DNA from 2 places in the Vibrio sabulosilitoris genome. Region 2 is predicted to be linked to the other one. Evidence: predicted binding sites of a transcription regulator. Region 2 holds the regulator's gene; the other holds the start of a gene.
What was found. The regulator MetJ, encoded in region 2, represses methionine synthesis genes. The targets are predictions, from matches to a motif close to TTAGACNTNTANANGTCTAA.
Positions count from the first base shown of each region.

Region 1: metH (methionine synthase) is a predicted target of MetJ. The motif match lies at 4,247-4,266, and genes of this name have one in related genera.

Region 1 is NZ_AP029599.1:851,585-860,356, reverse strand. It holds gene lysC (lysine-sensitive aspartokinase 3) at 1-423, shown strand, start outside; gene metH (methionine synthase) at 518-4,198, opposite strand; gene ACZ5R2_RS04265 (hypothetical protein) at 4,403-4,783, shown strand; tRNA gene ACZ5R2_RS04260 (tRNA-Asp) at 5,006-5,082, opposite strand; rRNA gene rrf (5S ribosomal RNA) at 5,125-5,240, opposite strand; rRNA gene ACZ5R2_RS04250 (23S ribosomal RNA) at 5,400-8,286, opposite strand; tRNA gene ACZ5R2_RS04245 (tRNA-Val) at 8,645-8,720, opposite strand; tRNA gene ACZ5R2_RS04240 (tRNA-Lys) at 8,753-8,772, opposite strand, start outside.
Region 2 is NZ_AP029599.1:354,031-362,802, forward strand. It holds gene ACZ5R2_RS01790 (GntP family permease) at 1-1,264, opposite strand, end outside; gene ACZ5R2_RS01795 (gluconokinase) at 1,416-1,934, shown strand; gene edd (phosphogluconate dehydratase) at 1,934-3,730, shown strand; gene ACZ5R2_RS01805 (substrate-binding domain-containing protein) at 3,785-4,792, opposite strand; gene metJ (met regulon transcriptional regulator MetJ) at 4,866-5,186, opposite strand; gene ACZ5R2_RS01815 (O-succinylhomoserine (thiol)-lyase) at 5,397-6,563, shown strand; gene ACZ5R2_RS01820 (bifunctional aspartate kinase/homoserine dehydrogenase II) at 6,565-8,772, shown strand, end outside.

The sequences.
Region 1 (8,772 bases), 500 kb from region 2:
ATGGTGACTCTGCGCAGTGCAAAAATGTTCCACGCCTATGGCTTCCTCGCTAAGGTGTTTGAGATCCTAGCCAAGCATAAGATCTCGGTCGATCTTATCACTACCTCGGAGATCAGTGTGTCGTTGACCCTTGATCAAACTGATACCTCGGGTGGTGCACCGCAACTGCCTGTCGCTGTTCGCGAAGAGCTAGAAGAGATGTGTCATGTAGAGGTAGAGCACAACCTCAGCGTGGTAGCGCTTATCGGCAACAATATGAGCGCTTCAAAAGGCTGTGCAAAACAAGTCTTTGGCACATTGGAAGACTTCAACCTACGCATGATTTGTTACGGTGCTAGCCAACACAACCTGTGCTTCTTGCTCCATGAATCTGTTGCTAAGCAAGCGGTGCAAAAACTTCACCAAGAGCTGTTTGAGAAGTAATGACTTTTCCATAATGCTTGTTGCCCCCAATCGCCGGGGTTGACCAAAACTAAGCCCCTCATTGTAAGGGGCTTTGTTATTTTTTTATCAGTGATTAGCCATTAATGTTGGGCCCTAACCACTTTTCTGCCTCTTCAAGCTCCCAACCCTTGCGATCGGCGTAGCTCGCAACCTGGTCTGGTTGGATCTGAGCAATGGCAAAATAGCGAGATTCAGGGTGTGAGAAGTACCAACCTGATACCGAGGCCCCAGGCCACATCGCGTAGCTTGAGGTCAGTGACATGCCAATATTTTGCTCAACATCGAGCAGTGACCAGATGCAGCCCTTTTCGGTATGCTCAGGACATGCAGGATAACCTGGTGCAGGGCGGATCCCTTGGTAGTTTTCACGGATCAGCTCTTCATTAGAGAGGGCTTCGTCCGCAGCATAACCCCAAATTTCCTTACGTACTCGTTCATGCAAGTACTCAGCAAATGCCTCCGCAAGGCGATCGGCAACCGCTTGGATCATGATCGCGTTGTAATCATCACCCTCGGCCTTGAACTGATCAGCAAGCTCACGCTCACCTATACCACCCGTCACAGCAAAACCACCAATCCAGTCCGGCTTACCGCTCTCTTTTGGCGCGATATAGTCAGATAGACAGTAATTATAGCCTTTTGGCTTCTCTGTCTGCTGACGCAGGTTACACAGCACTTGCGCGACTTGCGTGCGAGACTCGTCGATATACACCTCAATATCATCTCCGACACTGGCTGCCGGGAATAGGCCGCATATACCACGGACCTTGAGTAGTCCCTCTGCCTGGACTCGATCTAGCCACTCATTAGCATCTTGGTAGAGGCGCTGAGCCTCTTCACCGACCTCTTCATGTTCAAAGATCTTTGGGTACTTACCGACCAAAGACCAAGTCATAAAGAATGGGGTCCAGTCAATATAATCTCTTAATATTGCCACATCGACGTCATCAAAGATGTGAATACCTGATTTCACCGGCACTGGCGGAGTGTAGGAACTCCAATCAATTGCGACTTTGTTCTCTCGCGCCTGCTCGAGTGTCACCGGTTTGGTTCGCGGCTTCTTACGATTATGCTGATCACGCACTCGCTCATAATCCGCATCCAATTTGGTCACAAAATCAGGTCTGAGTTCATCAGAGAGGAGTGAGGTACAAACGCCCACTGCGCGTGAGGCATTGTTGACGTAAACTACAGGGTGCGAATAGTTTTTTTCAATTTTAACCGCAGTATGCGCCTTAGACGTGGTGGCGCCACCAATCAAGAGTGGCAAGTCAAAGTCTAAGCGCTCCATCTCTTTAGCCACATGCACCATCTCATCAAGCGATGGGGTGATCAGACCCGACAGGCCAATGATGTCAACGTTCTCTTCTTTGGCTACCTTGAGGATCTTTTCACACGGCACCATAACGCCAAGGTCGATGATCTCGTAGTTATTACACTGCAAGACCACACCAACGATATTCTTACCAATATCATGAACGTCGCCCTTCACTGTCGCGAGCAAGATCTTACCGTTTGAGCTCCCCTGTTGCTTTTCAGCATTGATATAAGGTTCCAAGTGCCCAACAGCTTGCTTCATCACGCGCGCCGACTTAACCACTTGTGGCAGGAACATCTTACCCTCACCGAACAGGTCACCGACCACGTTCATCCCATCCATGAGAGGCCCTTCAATCACCTCCAAAGGCTTGGTGGCATTCTGACGTGCTTCCTCAGTATCCTCAATAATGAACTCAGTGATCCCTTTCACCAGAGCATGCTCTAAACGCTTGGCAACAGGCCAAGTGCGCCACTCAAGCGCCGATGCATCATCTTCTTTACCCACGGCATTTTCACGGTACTCTTCCGCAATCTCTAGCAGTCGCTCAGTGCTATCATCGCGACGGTTGAGAACCACATCCTCAACGGCTTCACGCAGCTTCTCCGGCACGTTGTCATAAATCTCGAGTTGACCTGCGTTAACAATGCCCATGTCCATACCGTTTTTAAAACAGTGATAGAGGAACACCGCATGAATCGCCTCGCGAACGTAGTTGTTGCCGCGGAATGAGAAGGAAACGTTCGACACCCCACCAGAAATCATCGCATGCGGGAGGTCACGTTTGATATCTGCCACAGCCTCAATAAAATCAACCGCGTAGTTATTATGTTCCTCAATACCGGTCGCAACCGCAAAAATATTCGGGTCAAAAATGATATCTTCTGCTGGGAAACCAACCTCATCGACTAGAATGCGATAGGCATTGGTACAGATTTCCAGTTTACGCTCACGAGTCTCAGCCTGCCCCTGCTCATCAAACGCCATAACGATCACAGCAGCACCATAACGGCGGATCAGCTTAGCTTGCTCAACAAACTTCTGTTTGCCCTCTTTAAGTGAGATGGAGTTAACGATCCCTTTGCCCTGGATACATTTCAGCCCAGCCTCAATCACCTCCCACTTCGAGGAGTCGACCATAATCGGTACGCGTGAGATCTCAGGCTCTGACGCACACAGATTGAGAAAGCGAACCATGCATGCCTCGGCATCCAGCATCCCTTCATCCATGTTGATATCGATGATCTGGGCACCGTTTTCAACTTGCTGGCGTGCAACCTCTAGAGCCTCATCGTAAAGCTCTTCTTTGATTAGACGCTTAAATCGAGCAGAGCCAGTAACGTTGGTGCGCTCACCAACATTGATAAATAGGCTATCTTTCTCAATCGTTAGCGGCTCAAGTCCAGATAGACGACAGGCAACCGAAAGCTCGGGCAAAGCTCGCGGCTTGAGGTCAGCAACAGCCGTAGCCATTTGGCGGATATGTTCTGGTGTTGTGCCGCAACAGCCACCTATCATATTAAGGAAGCCACTTTGTGCCCATTCTTTAACATGACTGGCCATCTCTTCCGGTGACAAGTCATATTCACCAAACGCATTCGGTAAGCCGGCGTTAGGGTGGGTGGAAACATAGGTCTCAGAGATACGAGAAAGCTCTTCGACGTAAGGTCTTAGTTCATCAGGGCCAAGTGCACAGTTGAGGCCAAAGGTAATTGGGTTAACATGACGCAGCGCATTATAAAATGCCTCAGTGGTTTGTCCCGAGAGAGTACGTCCAGATGCGTCGGTAATGGTCCCGGAGATCATCACAGGCAATGTGGTACCCATTTTCTCAAAGACACTATCAACGGCAAAAGCACAGGCTTTAGCGTTAAGGGTATCAAAGATGGTTTCAATAAGGATCAGATCACAGCCACCTTTGATCAGCGCACGGGTTGATTCAGAATACGCTTCAACTAACTGGTCAAAGCTGACATTACGGTAGCCGGGATCGTTCACATCTGGAGAGATAGAACACGTGCGGTTGGTCGGACCTAACACACCCGCGACATAGCGAGGTTTCTCTGGTGTCTTTTGCGTCCATTCATCGGCGGCAGCGCGAGCTAGCCTCGCAGCCTCATAGTTGATCTCCTCGCTCAGGCCCTGCATATCATAGTCGGCCATCGCGATGGTGGTTGCGTTAAAGGTATTGGTCTCAAGAATATCCGCACCGGCTTCTAGGTATTCGCTGTGAATAGCCTTAATCAGCTCTGGTTGCGTTAGAACCAATAAATCATTGTTTCCCTTTAGGTCACAATGCCAATCAGCAAAACGTGCTCCTCGATAATCGCTTTCCTCGAGCTTATGTCCCTGGATCATGGTGCCCATGCCACCGTCGATCAACAGTATCTTTTGCTTGAGTTGAGCCTCAATCTGCTGTCTTACATTCGTTCCCACTTTACAGCCTCATTCCGTGTTCATTTCCTACATCCTACCACACAAGCTACAGATATCTAGACGTCTAAATAAACCGGATAGATTAATTTTTGATTTCATCTAATTTGGTCGTTTTACCTATGAAGAGGTTTATCAAACAATCTGTGAGTCACATATAAAATGGGCAACAAAACAAATAGGAAGTATGTTCGCTGGTACTTTTGGATGCCGGATGAACCAATTAAGTCACAAGCCAGTGGCGTAGCAGTACAACTAAAACAATCAGGCTGGTTTAGTAACAAATTACTAGGCCGCGCTGTTATTAAAGACATCAGTTTAGGCGGGGCAGGAATCCTGGTATCAAACCGAGTTGAAGTACCCAAAAATATTCTGATTGAAACCTCAACTGGTCAGCTTTTCAATGCAGAGATTGTCTACCAACGCGATGAGGGAGAGCTCTTTACCTTCTTAGGTGTGCTTTGGACTGATAACAATGATGAGGCGCGAATTGAGCTAATTAAAGAGGCGCAGGAGCTGACCAATACCGAGCCTCGTAATGAAAATCCAGAAACGAGAGTCGAGAGTCGAGAAGCGAGTAAAAGATAAGTGCGAATTCAGGGGCGAGGGTCGGGTTTCGGGCTTTCGCCCTCCGAGGTTCGAGTGGTGCGCGTGAAACGTTCGACGCCAACGAAACTCCTCGTTCCTCGAAGCGTAAGCGTCCCCGAAGTGCAACGTACCCGCCCCCTCGACTCTCGCTTCTCGCAACGAAGTGATCTCGCCTCTGAAATGCAAAAAAGCCTCAGCATTTCTGCTGAGGCTTAATATAAATGGCGGAGTGGACGGGACTCGAACCCGCGACCCCCGGCGTGACAGGCCGGTATTCTAACCAACTGAACTACCACTCCGCAGTGGCGTACTTGCTATCAAGCAAGTGTCCAAAATTTAAAGCCTGGCGATGTCCTACTCTCACATGGGGAAGCCCCACACTACCATCGGCGCTATTGTGTTTCACTTCTGAGTTCGGCATGGAATCAGGTGGGTCCACAACGCTATGGTCGCCAAGCAAATTCTGTTTTTGTCTTCACTTTTTCAAAAAGTGAAAGCAAAAGATTCGGAAAGCTGTAAGCTTAAAACTCGTCTCTCGACTCTCGTTTCTCGCTTCTATTCTCTTACACATTCAAAGTTCTTAGCTTTGAGTCCATCAAAACCCTTTGGGTGTTGTATGGTTAAGCCTCACGGGCAATTAGTACAGGTTAGCTCAACGCCTCACAACGCTTACACACCCTGCCTATCAACGTTCTAGTCTCGAACAACCCTTAAGGATACTTAAAGTATCAGGGAAGACTCATCTCAGGGCTCGCTTCCCGCTTAGATGCTTTCAGCGGTTATCGATTCCGAACTTAGCTACCGGGCAATGCGATTGGCATCACAACCCGAACACCAGAGGTTCGTCCACTCCGGTCCTCTCGTACTAGGAGCAGCCCCCTTCAATCTTCCAACGCCCACGGCAGATAGGGACCGAACTGTCTCACGACGTTCTAAACCCAGCTCGCGTACCACTTTAAATGGCGAACAGCCATACCCTTGGGACCGACTTCAGCCCCAGGATGTGATGAGCCGACATCGAGGTGCCAAACACCGCCGTCGATATGAACTCTTGGGCGGTATCAGCCTGTTATCCCCGGAGTACCTTTTATCCGTTGAGCGATGGCCCTTCCATACAGAACCACCGGATCACTATGACCTGCTTTCGCACCTGCTCGAATTGTCATTCTCGCAGTCAAGCGGGCTTATGCCATTGCACTAACCTCACGATGTCCAACCGTGATTAGCCCACCTTCGTGCTCCTCCGTTACTCTTTGGGAGGAGACCGCCCCAGTCAAACTACCCACCAGGCACTGTCCTCAACCCCGATTAGGGGTCTAAGTTAGAACATCAAACATACAAGGGTGGTATTTCAAGGATGGCTCCACTAATACTGGCGTACTAGTTTCAAAGCCTCCCACCTATCCTACACATGTAGGCTCAATGTTCAGTGCCAAGCTGTAGTAAAGGTTCACGGGGTCTTTCCGTCTAGCCGCGGGTACACTGCATCTTCACAGCGATTTCAATTTCACTGAGTCTCGGGTGGAGACAGCGTGGCCATCATTACGCCATTCGTGCAGGTCGGAACTTACCCGACAAGGAATTTCGCTACCTTAGGACCGTTATAGTTACGGCCGCCGTTTACCGGGGCTTCGATCAAGAGCTTCGACCTAAGTCTAACCCCATCAATTAACCTTCCGGCACCGGGCAGGCGTCACACCGTATACGTCATCTTACGATTTTGCACAGTGCTGTGTTTTTAATAAACAGTTGCAGCCACCTGGTATCTGCGACTCCCCATAGCTCCATCCGCAAGGGACTTCACCGCGAGGAGCGTACCTTCTCCCGAAGTTACGGTACCATTTTGCCTAGTTCCTTCACCCGAGTTCTCTCAAGCGCCTTGGTATTCTCTACCCGACCACCTGTGTCGGTTTGGGGTACGATTCCTTACAATCTGAAGCTTAGAGGCTTTTCCTGGAAGCATGGCATCAATGACTTCACTACCGTAGTAGCTCGACGTCGTGTCTCAGCCTTAAAAAGAGCCGGATTTACCTAACTCTTAAGCCTACGCACTTGAACCTGGACAACCATCGCCAGGCCCACCTAGCCTTCTCCGTCCCCCCATCGCAATTGTAAGAAGTACGGGAATATTAACCCGTTTCCCATCGACTACGCCTTTCGGCCTCGCCTTAGGGGTCGACTTACCCTGCCCCGATTAACGTTGGACAGGAACCCTTGGTCTTCCGGCGAGGAGGTTTTTCACCCCCTTTATCGTTACTCATGTCAGCATTCGCACTTCTGATACCTCCAGCAAGCCTTACAGCTCACCTTCAACGGCTTACAGAACGCTCCCCTACCCAATAACTAAAAGTTATTGCCGCAGCTTCGGTGTATAGCTTAGCCCCGTTACATCTTCCGCGCAGGCCGACTCGACTAGTGAGCTATTACGCTTTCTTTAAATGATGGCTGCTTCTAAGCCAACATCCTAGCTGTCTAAGCCTTCCCACATCGTTTCCCACTTAGCTATACTTTGGGACCTTAGCTGGCGGTCTGGGTTGTTTCCCTCTCCACGACGGACGTTAGCACCCGCCGTGTGTCTCCCGGATAGTACTTACTGGTATTCGGAGTTTGCAAAGGGTTGGTAAGTCGGGATGACCCCCTAGCCTTAACAGTGCTCTACCCCCAGTAGTATTCGTCCGAGGCTCTACCTAAATAGATTTCGGGGAGAACCAGCTATCTCCAGGTTTGATTGGCCTTTCACCCCTAGCCACAAGTCATCCGCTAATTTTTCAACATTAGTCGGTTCGGTCCTCCAGTTGATGTTACTCAACCTTCAACCTGCCCATGGCTAGATCACCTGGTTTCGGGTCTATATCCAGCAACTCGACGCCCAGTTAAGACTCGATTTCTCTACGGCTCCCCTAGATGGTTAACCTCGCTACTGAATATAAGTCGCTGACCCATTATACAAAAGGTACGCAGTCACACTTTGAGGTGCTCCTACTGCTTGTACGTACACGGTTTCAGGTTCTATTTCACTCCCCTCACAGGGGTTCTTTTCGCCTTTCCCTCACGGTACTGGTTCACTATCGGTCAGTCAGTAGTATTTAGCCTTGGAGGATGGTCCCCCCATATTCAGACAGGATATCACGTGTCCCGCCCTACTCGATTTCACTGATTATGATATGTCGGTTACGGGGCTATCACCCGGTATCGCGCCACTTTCCAGAGGCTTCACCTGTATCATTAAAAGCTTAAGGGCTAGTCCAATTTCGCTCGCCGCTACTTTCGGAATCTCGGTTGATTTCTTTTCCTCGGGGTACTTAGATGTTTCAGTTCCCCCGGTTCGCCTCACTAACCTATGTATTCAGTTAGTGATACTCTCTTATGAGAGTGGGTTTCCCCATTCAGAAATCCCAGACTCACAGGTTGTTACTACCTAATCTGGGCTTATCGCAAGTTACTACGTCTTTCATCGCCTCTGACTGCCAAGGCATCCACCGTGTACGCTTAGTCACTTAACCATACAACCCCAAAGAGTTTCGGAGTTGTCGTTTAAACAACCAAAGTTGTCTGCAATTTTTATACATGATGCAGACTCGATTTTGCCGGACTCAAATATTAAGTAGCTTTCGCTACTTCCAAGAACACTTGAATGTGTGTTGGTACCTAATCTCTTATGTTTCAAAGAATATTAGGATTTGAGAACTTTTATTGAATAACATTTAAATCAAAATGTTATTCGTCAGCTTTCCAAATTGTTAAAGAGCTATGTTTCTACTTAAAGAAGACATTTTCTAAAGACTTTCAGAGTCGAAGAATCCAACCACATACAAGTTACCGAAGTGGTTTGGGAATCCGAATCCAAAAATACTTAGAGAATGGTGGGCGATACCGGGCTCGAACCAGTGACCCCCTGCTTGTAAGGCAGGTGCTCTCCCAACTGAGCTAATCGCCCACGATAGTTTTGATTCCTTCGCGGAGAAAGAATGGTGGGTCGTGCAGGATTC
Region 2 (8,772 bases):
ACACCAGCCAGAAGCCAGAATCGTTAAAGTGAGACAGCACCGTTGCACCACCAGCAATCGCAATCACGATAAAGCATAGGTCAAGCTCGCTTAGGCCAGTTGATGCCGTTACCACTGGTGCAATCAAAGCAGCTGTCGTCGTCAGTGCCACGGTTGCCGAGCCTTGAGCAACACGCAAACAAGTAGAGATAACAAACGCAGCGACAACCACTGGCATGCCTGTGTCGGTCAGAACGCCCGCTAGTGCATCACCGATACCGCTTGCACGCAGCACGCCGCCAAACATACCACCTGCGCCAGTCACCAATATAACGCCACAGATAGGTGCCAGTGAATCGCCACACAGCTTCTCAAGTTTTGCCATGCCGTAGTCTTTAGCAAACACAGCCAGCGCCACAATCAAGGTGATCAGTAGAGCTACCGGGGTTTTACCCAGCATACGTAAGAATTCAACCGTTGGCGTTGAGCCTTCGATCACACCCGCAACCGCCAGCGTATTAAGACCGGTATCCAAACAGATAAGCAGAACTGGCAAAACCAAGATGGTCATAACTGTGCCGAACTTTGGCAGCTTAGACTCATCGATCACGGTATCGCTGTTGAAGAAGGCTTTTGATAGTGGAATATCAAACTTCTTACCTGCATACAAACCAAATAGATAAGCACCTAGGTACCAAGTTGGGATAGCAACGAGAATACCAACAACAAGTAGTAGACCAATGTTTGCGCCTAGGAACTCCGCTGCCGCGACCGGCCCTGGGTGAGGCGGTACAAACGCGTGCATTACCGCAAAGGCACCGGCTGAAGGCAGTGCGTATTTGATTGGTGAGCCGCCAAATCGAGCCGCAACACTGAAGATGATTGGCATCATCACCACTAGGCCCGCATCAAAAAAGATTGGGAAGCCAAATAGTAGCGAGGCAACACCTAGAGCTAGAGGAGCACGCTCCTCACCAAAGCGACCAATCAGGGTATCTGCCAGAACTTTCGCCCCGCCGGTCACTTCAAGAATCTTACCGATCATGGCGCCAAGACCAACGAGTAGAGCAACAGAGGCCAATGTGCCACCAAAGCCCCCCATCATCGTCGGTACAACTTGATCAGAAGAAACGCCCGTCGCAATTGCCGTGCCTAAGCTTACGATAGTAAGCGAAGCAAATGCGTGGACTTTTAATTTAATAATCAATAACAAAAGTGCAGCTATCGCGACTGCAGCAATGGTCAGTAGGTAGGTAGGGTCAGAGACTTGGGCTAACTGCTCCATAATTTCACCTTTTAATGATTGTTTGTGATGTAGTTCACTTTTATCTCAGTTACGGGTAACATGTTACCGATAACATGAATAATATAAACCCATATTTTAAAGTGATATCCAAAAGTGAGATCACGCGCAAAATTTGTTATGAGGATAAGTTATGGCTGGTAGTAGTGTCATTGTGATGGGTGTTTGTGCCTGTGGAAAGAGTACCATTGGTGAACATTTAGCAAGCAGATTAGGACGTAAATTCATCGATGGAGATGACCTTCACCCACGAGCAAATATTCAGAAAATGTCCTCTGGACAACCACTCAACGATGAGGACCGCGCTCCTTGGCTTGAGCGTATTCGCGATGCCGCGTACAGCCTAGAAAACAAAAATGAACACGGTATCATCGTCTGCTCGGCGCTAAAGAAGAAGTATCGCGACCAAATTCGCGAAGGCAATAGCAACGTCACCTTCGTCTTCCTTGATGGTGATATGGACCTGATCCTAGAGCGCATGCGCATGCGCAAGGGCCACTTCATGAAAGAAAACATGGTGAAGAGCCAATTTGATGCACTCGAGCGACCAGACGGCGAGCCTCAAACCTTAGTGGTAAGCATTGAAGGCAGAATCGATGATGTCGTTGAGCGCGCCGCATCACAACTGCAAGCAGCACAAGAGGTAGCATAATGACGCATTCAGTGATCCTTGACGTTACTGCACGACTTGTCGAACGCAGCCAAACCTCACGCGCCGCATTCCTAGCGCGTACTCAGCAACAGGCAGAACAAGGTAAGGGTCGTAAAGCCCTGACTTGTGGTAACCTCGCCCACGCGGTAGCAGCGGCCTGCTCTACAGAAAAAGAACAACTGCTTGATTTTACTCGCAACAACATCGCTCTGGTCAGTTCTTACAATGATATGCTCAGCGCGCATCAGCCTTACCAAACCTACCCTGATCAGATTAAGCAAACACTAGCAGGCTATGGTCATACCGCCCAAGTAGCCGGCGGTGTACCCGCGATGTGTGATGGCGTGACCCAGGGTCAAGCGGGCATGGATATGTCGCTGTTCTCTCGCGATCTAATTGCTCAGTCTACTGCTCTATCGCTGAGCCATAACCTGTTTGATGCCACCCTACTGCTGGGCATCTGTGACAAGATTGCCCCAGGACAGCTGATGGGCGCGCTGACTTATGCCCATCTACCAACCGCATTTATCCCAGCAGGCCTGATGCCAACCGGGATCAGCAACGATGAAAAAGTCGATGTGCGCCAAAAGTATGCCGCGGGTGAAGTGGGTAAAGAAGCACTACTTGATATGGAGTGTCGCGCCTACCATGCTCCAGGTACCTGTACCTTCTATGGCACCGCGAATACCAACCAGCTGGTGTTTGAGGCTATGGGTCTGATGCTCCCGGGCTCTGCATTTGTTCACCCGCACTCAGAGCTGCGCCATGCCCTGACTGAGCATGCTGCGATCAAGATTGCTTCAATGAGCTCGGGCTCTGCTAACTTCCGCCCGCTTTCCGAAGTAGTGACGGAGAAGAGCCTTATCAACGGTATTGTTGCCCTACTTGCCTCAGGTGGCAGCACCAACCACACCATCCACATGATCGCCGTAGCTCGCGCAGCCGGTCTGATGCTGACTTGGCAAGATATCAGCGACCTGTCTGAGGTAGTGCCTCTGTTAGCTCGCGTCTATCCAAATGGCCCAGCGGACATGAACGCCTTCCAAGAGGCCGGTGGCGTTCCTGCCCTATTGCATCGCCTGGATCAATCACAGCTACTGCATCGTGATGTCACACCAGCGTTTGGCGACTTTGCGAGTCAGATGACCTTACCTAAGCTTGAAAATGGCACGCTGAGCTGGCATGCATGTACCCAAAGCACTGATCCAAGCGTTATTGCCGCCTGTGATGAATCATTCCAGAAAACAGGCGGAACGCGCGTACTGGATGGCAACTTAGGCAAAGCGGTGGTTAAGGTGTCAGCAGTAAAAGCAGACCAGCGTATTATTGAAGCTCCTGCCGTGGTTTTCCAGTGCCAACACGAAGTCGAAGCGGCCTATCAGCGTGGCGAGCTAAACAAAGATTACGTCGTGGTCGTGACACACAATGGTCCTGCGGCTAATGGCATGCCAGAGCTGCACAAGCTAATGCCTATCTTGGGTAATATCCAAAAAGCCGGCCACCAAGTGGCCTTGGTCACCGATGGTCGTTTATCTGGCGCGTCAGGCAAAATCCCATCAGCGATCCACCTATCCCCAGAAGCCCTGCGAGGCGGTGCGATTGGCTTGGTGCGTGACGGCGATATGCTCCAGCTCAACTGTGAAACGGGTGAGCTAAACAACCTGTCGGATATGACTGGACGTGAGCCACTCGCGATCGATACCGAGGCGAATCAGCAGACTTGGGGACGAAATCTATTTAGCGTACTGAGACAAAGTGTCTCTAGCGCTGAAGACGGTGCAAGCTTTATCATCTAACTCGCTTGTCATCTGACTAAAGATAAAAATGGAGCCACTCGGCTCCATTTTTATTTAGATACTCTCACCAGAGTTGACTCGATAACCCATATCCACACTGGTGCTATCTATGGGCTCACCTTTTAAGCGTGCGACCAATAGCTCAGCACTTTTGACCCCAATCTCAAAGCGTGGCGTGTCGACACTGGTCAGCTTCGGGCTGACGATATTGCCGATGTCGAGCGCATTGTAACCCACTACAGACAATGACTCTGGCACTTGAATGCCTCTGCGCTGGGCACTAAGTAGTACCCCAACCGCGATATCATCATTGGTGCAAAACACACCATCGAGATCTGGGTATTGTGCAAAGGCCATGTCCAACAGGTCATCTGCCATCGAGAAGCTCGAGTGCGCCTCCGTCAGAATATGTTTCGGCGTGAAACCTGCCTCAATCACCGCCTTGTCATAACCGGCCATACGTAGACGGGTTCGAGTATCCAAACGTGCACCAAAGTAGGCGATGGAGCGTTTGCCAGCGGCAATCATCTGCTTGGTCACATCATAAGAAGCAGCAATATGATCTAGGCCGACCGCCATATCGATCGGTTGCTCTGGCAGCTCCATTGTCTCAACCACCGGGACACCGGCGGACTTAATCATCTGCAGCGTGCGCTGGGTGTGATGACTCTCAGTCAAGATCAAGCCATCTACCTGGTAAGAGAGCAGCGAGGCAATCTTGCTCTCCTCCTCTTGCTCATCATAGCTAAAGTGCGCGATCAAGGTTTCGTAGCCATTGGCCTTAGTGACCGTTTCTACGCCCTGCACAAACGAGGCAAAGATCTGGTTAGACAGAGAGGGCAATAGGATACCGATGGCTTTACTCGACGAGTTTGCCAGCATCGCAGGCGCTCGGTTTTCGATATAACCGATGTCCTCGACGACCTGAGCAATCTTAAGCCGGGTTTTTTCTGCAACGGAGTTCGGGTCTCGCATATAGCGCGACACGGTCATTTTGGTGACGCCAACCTGGTCGGCGATATCTTGTAGAGTGGTACGTCTCTTTTTACTGTGCTGAACCATATATCCCTGAGAACTTCAAAGACAGGTCAGCGCATGCCCACCTGTCACAATCCTATTGAGAGCAGCCTACACGCTACTCTTCATCAAACGCTTCAAACTCAATCCCCATCTCGGTCATCAGCGCTTTGGCTTCAGCCGGGATCTCATCAGGACGGTCTTTACGCAAGTCTTCATCGGTTGGCAGAGGTTGCCCGGTGTACGCATGCAAGAATGCCTCACACAGCAACTCGCTGTTGGTGGCATGGCGCAGGTTGTTTATCTGACGACGCGTACGCTCATCCGTCAATACTTTCAGTACTTTAAGCGGAATTGACACGGTAATCTTCTTTACCTGTTCGCTTTTTTTGCCATGCTCAGCATATGGGCTAGTGTAGTCGCCATTCCAGTCTGCCATGAGAAACCTTTAGTCATTTTTGGTTGGAGTGAGTAAGGGAGATATTTTAGCCGGATTTAAGGCTAAGAGCAAAGACATATAGACGTCTAGAAGTATTGACGTCTTGTTGTAGGGGCAGTAAAGTGTCTGCTAATGGAATTTAATACCGTTATAACCAGTAGGTGTAACGGTTTTGTGAAGCACAATCATTTTTTTGGGAAGGACACTCATATGAGCGCACGCAAGCCTGCCACCATTGCCGTTCGCACTGGCATCGAATCAGACACTCAACACCATGCGGTTGTTCCCCCCATCTACCTCTCGACCAACTACAGCTTTCCAGCCTTTGGGGATGTGCCTAAGTATGACTATACGCGTTCTGGCAATCCAAATCGAGGGCTACTTGAGCAAGCTTTGTACGAGCTGGAGTCAGGTTGTGGGGCCGTCGTCACCAACTGCGGCACTTCCGCGCTTAATCTGTGGGTTTCAGCATTTTTAGGTCCCGATGACCTGATTATTGCGCCACATGATTGCTATGGTGGAACCTATCGTCTGTTTAACACCCGAGCGCAAAAGGGTGACTTTAAAGTACAGTTTGTCGATCAAACCGATAGCGATGCACTCGCCAGCGCTATGGCACAAAAACCCAAGCTAATCCTGCTTGAGACCCCGTCAAACCCCTTAGTTCGCGTGGTTGATATTGCTGCAATCTGCGCCGAGGCCAAAAAAGTCGGTGCGCTTGTTGCCGTCGACAACACCTTTTTGACACCAGTGTACCAAAAGCCGCTTGAGCTGGGTGCGGATTTTGTTATCCACTCTACCACTAAGTACATCAACGGCCACTCCGATGTGATTGGCGGCGTCGTGATCACCAAAACCGAAGCGCATGCTGAGGAGCTCGCTTGGTGGGGTAACTGCATTGGAGCAACCGGTACACCATTTGATAGCTACATGACCCTGCGCGGAATTCGCACGCTAGGCGCCCGCATGCGCGTCCATGAGGAGAGCTCACAGCACATTCTTAACTACTTGGTCGAGCAGTCGCTGGTAAGCAAGGTGCACCACCCAAGTCTTGAGAGTCACCCAGGCCATGAGATCGCCAAAAGGCAGCAATCTGGCTTTGGTTCGATGCTAAGCTTTGAGTTTGCAGGCTCGTTCGAGCAATTGAAATTCTTCGTCGGCCAACTAGAGCTGTTCTCGCTCGCCGAGTCGCTAGGTGGCGTAGAAAGCTTGATCTGTCACCCTGCGTCTATGACTCACCGTGCAATGGGAGAAGAAGCCCTCGCTGAAGCTGGGATCTCGCAATACCTATTACGCCTCTCAGTGGGGCTTGAGGATCATCGAGACCTTATTGCTGACCTAGAGCAAGCCTTCAGCAAAGCCAAGGAGGCGTTTTAACATGACTCTACAGCGTCAGTTGCACAAATTTGGCGGCAGTAGTCTTGCCAATGCAGAGTGCTATCGAAAGGCAGTGCGTATCCTGCGCGATTACTCGTCAAGTGAGGATCTGGTGGTGGTTTCTGCTGCAGGCAAGACCACCAATCAGCTGATTGAGTTTCTGGATAACCTCGAGAGAGATGGCCGGCTTGCACACGAGACCTTACAGGCTCTGCGCCAGTTCCAATTGGAATTAGTCGAAGAGCTAATCCAGGATGGAGCCAGTAAGGCGCGCCTATTGGATAACGTGATCACCGAGTTTAGCGCCCTTGGGGAGCTGGCCTATCCGATTAATCCAAAGATTAGAGCATCTGTGCTTGGCCATGGTGAGATGTGGTCAGCACGCCTATTGGCAGCGGTGTTGTGTGAACAAGGCCTGGCAGCCGTTGCAGAAGATTCTCGCCAGTTTTTGCGCGCAGAGAGCGGCACTCAGCCAGAGATCGACCGCGGCGCATCCTATCCATTACTCAAAGAACTACTGGCCCAACACAGTCATCACCGGGTCGTCTTTACCGGCTTTATGGCGCAGAACTTCCGTGGTGAAACGGTACTTTTGGGTCGAAATGGCTCAGATTACTCCGCAACGATTATCGGCGCGTTAGCAGAAGTTTCACGTGTGACCATCTGGAGCGATGTGGCCGGAGTGTATAGTGCCGACCCTAGACTGGTTAACGATGCCTGTCTGCTGCCATTATTGCGCCTAGATGAGGCCAACGAACTGGCTCGCCTCGCAGCTCCAGTACTGCATAGCCGCACGTTGCAACCTGTCGCTCAAAGTACCATGGACTTGCACCTGCGATGCAGCTACGAACCAGAGGCTGGCTCGACCCGCATTGAGCGTGTCCTTGCCTCCGGTCGCGGAGCCAAGATTATCACCTCGCTCGATGATGTCTTGCTGATCCAGCTGCGCTTCTCTCATAACCATGACTATCAGCGTGCCGAGCGAGAAGTGCTTGAGAAGCTCAAGCGTGCTCAACTCGAGCCTTTGTCTTATGACTCGCAGCCCGATCAATACATGCTGCGTCTAGCGTACACCCAAGAGATCGCCAATGGCTCACTCGCCTTCCTTCAGGATGCCGCAATTGAGGCGGAGATTAAGCTCAAAGAGGGCTTTTCCCTGTTCGCGGCAGTGGGTGCTGGCGTAGGTAAAAACGCCACCCACAGCTTTGGCTTCTATCAGCAGCTCAAGAGCTCTGCGATAGAGTTTATCAGCGAGTCAGAGTCGGGATTAAGCTTAGTGGCCGTCACGCGCAAGCAAGATACTGAGCCACTGGTTGTTGAGATCCACTCGCAACTGTTTCAAGCGCAAAAGCGCGTTGCGATTGCCCTGTGTGGTAAAGGTAACATTGGCTCAAGCTGGCTGGAGCTGTTTGCTGATCAGAAACAAGAGCTCGAAAAACGTCACAACATGAGCTTTGAGCTGGTTGCCGTGGTTGATAGCCAAACATACTGGTTTAACCCACAAGGCATTGACCCAAGTTTGGTCGCTGAGCACTTTAGTGAAGAAGCCGTGCCTAATGATGGCAAGGCCTGGATTGAGCAACTCGGTGCAATGACCGGCTTTGACGACGCTGTGGTGCTCGATGTCACGGCCAGTGCCACATTAGCGGGTCAGTACCTCGATATTGCCCAGCAAGGCATGCACCTGATCTCGGCGAATAAAGTCGCTGGCTCAGCCTCAAGCGAGTACTATCACCAAGTGCAAGATGCGTTTGCCAAGATTAACCGCCACTGGCTCTACAACGCCACTGTGGGCGCAGGGTTACCGATAAACCATACCGTGCGTGACCTGCGCGAGAGCGGTGATGAGATTGTCGCTCTATCAGGGATTTTCTCTGGCACCTTATCTTGGCTCTTCCAGCAGTATGATGGCTCGATTCCATTTAGTGAGTTGGTCGATCTGGCTTGGCAGCAGGGCCTAACCGAGCCTGATCCGCGCTGCGATCTCGATGGCTCCGATGTAATGCGTAAACTGGTTATCTTGGCGCGCGAATCAGGACTGCATATCGAGCCCGAGCGCGTTAAGGTAGAGTCTCTGGTGCCAGAGGCGCTCAGCAGCATGAGTTTGGATGATTTCTTTGATAATGGCACTATCCTTAGCGATGCCCTAGCAGAGCGCCTAGAGAAGGCTCAGCGCGAAGACAAGGTATTGAGATACGTTGCGCGTCTC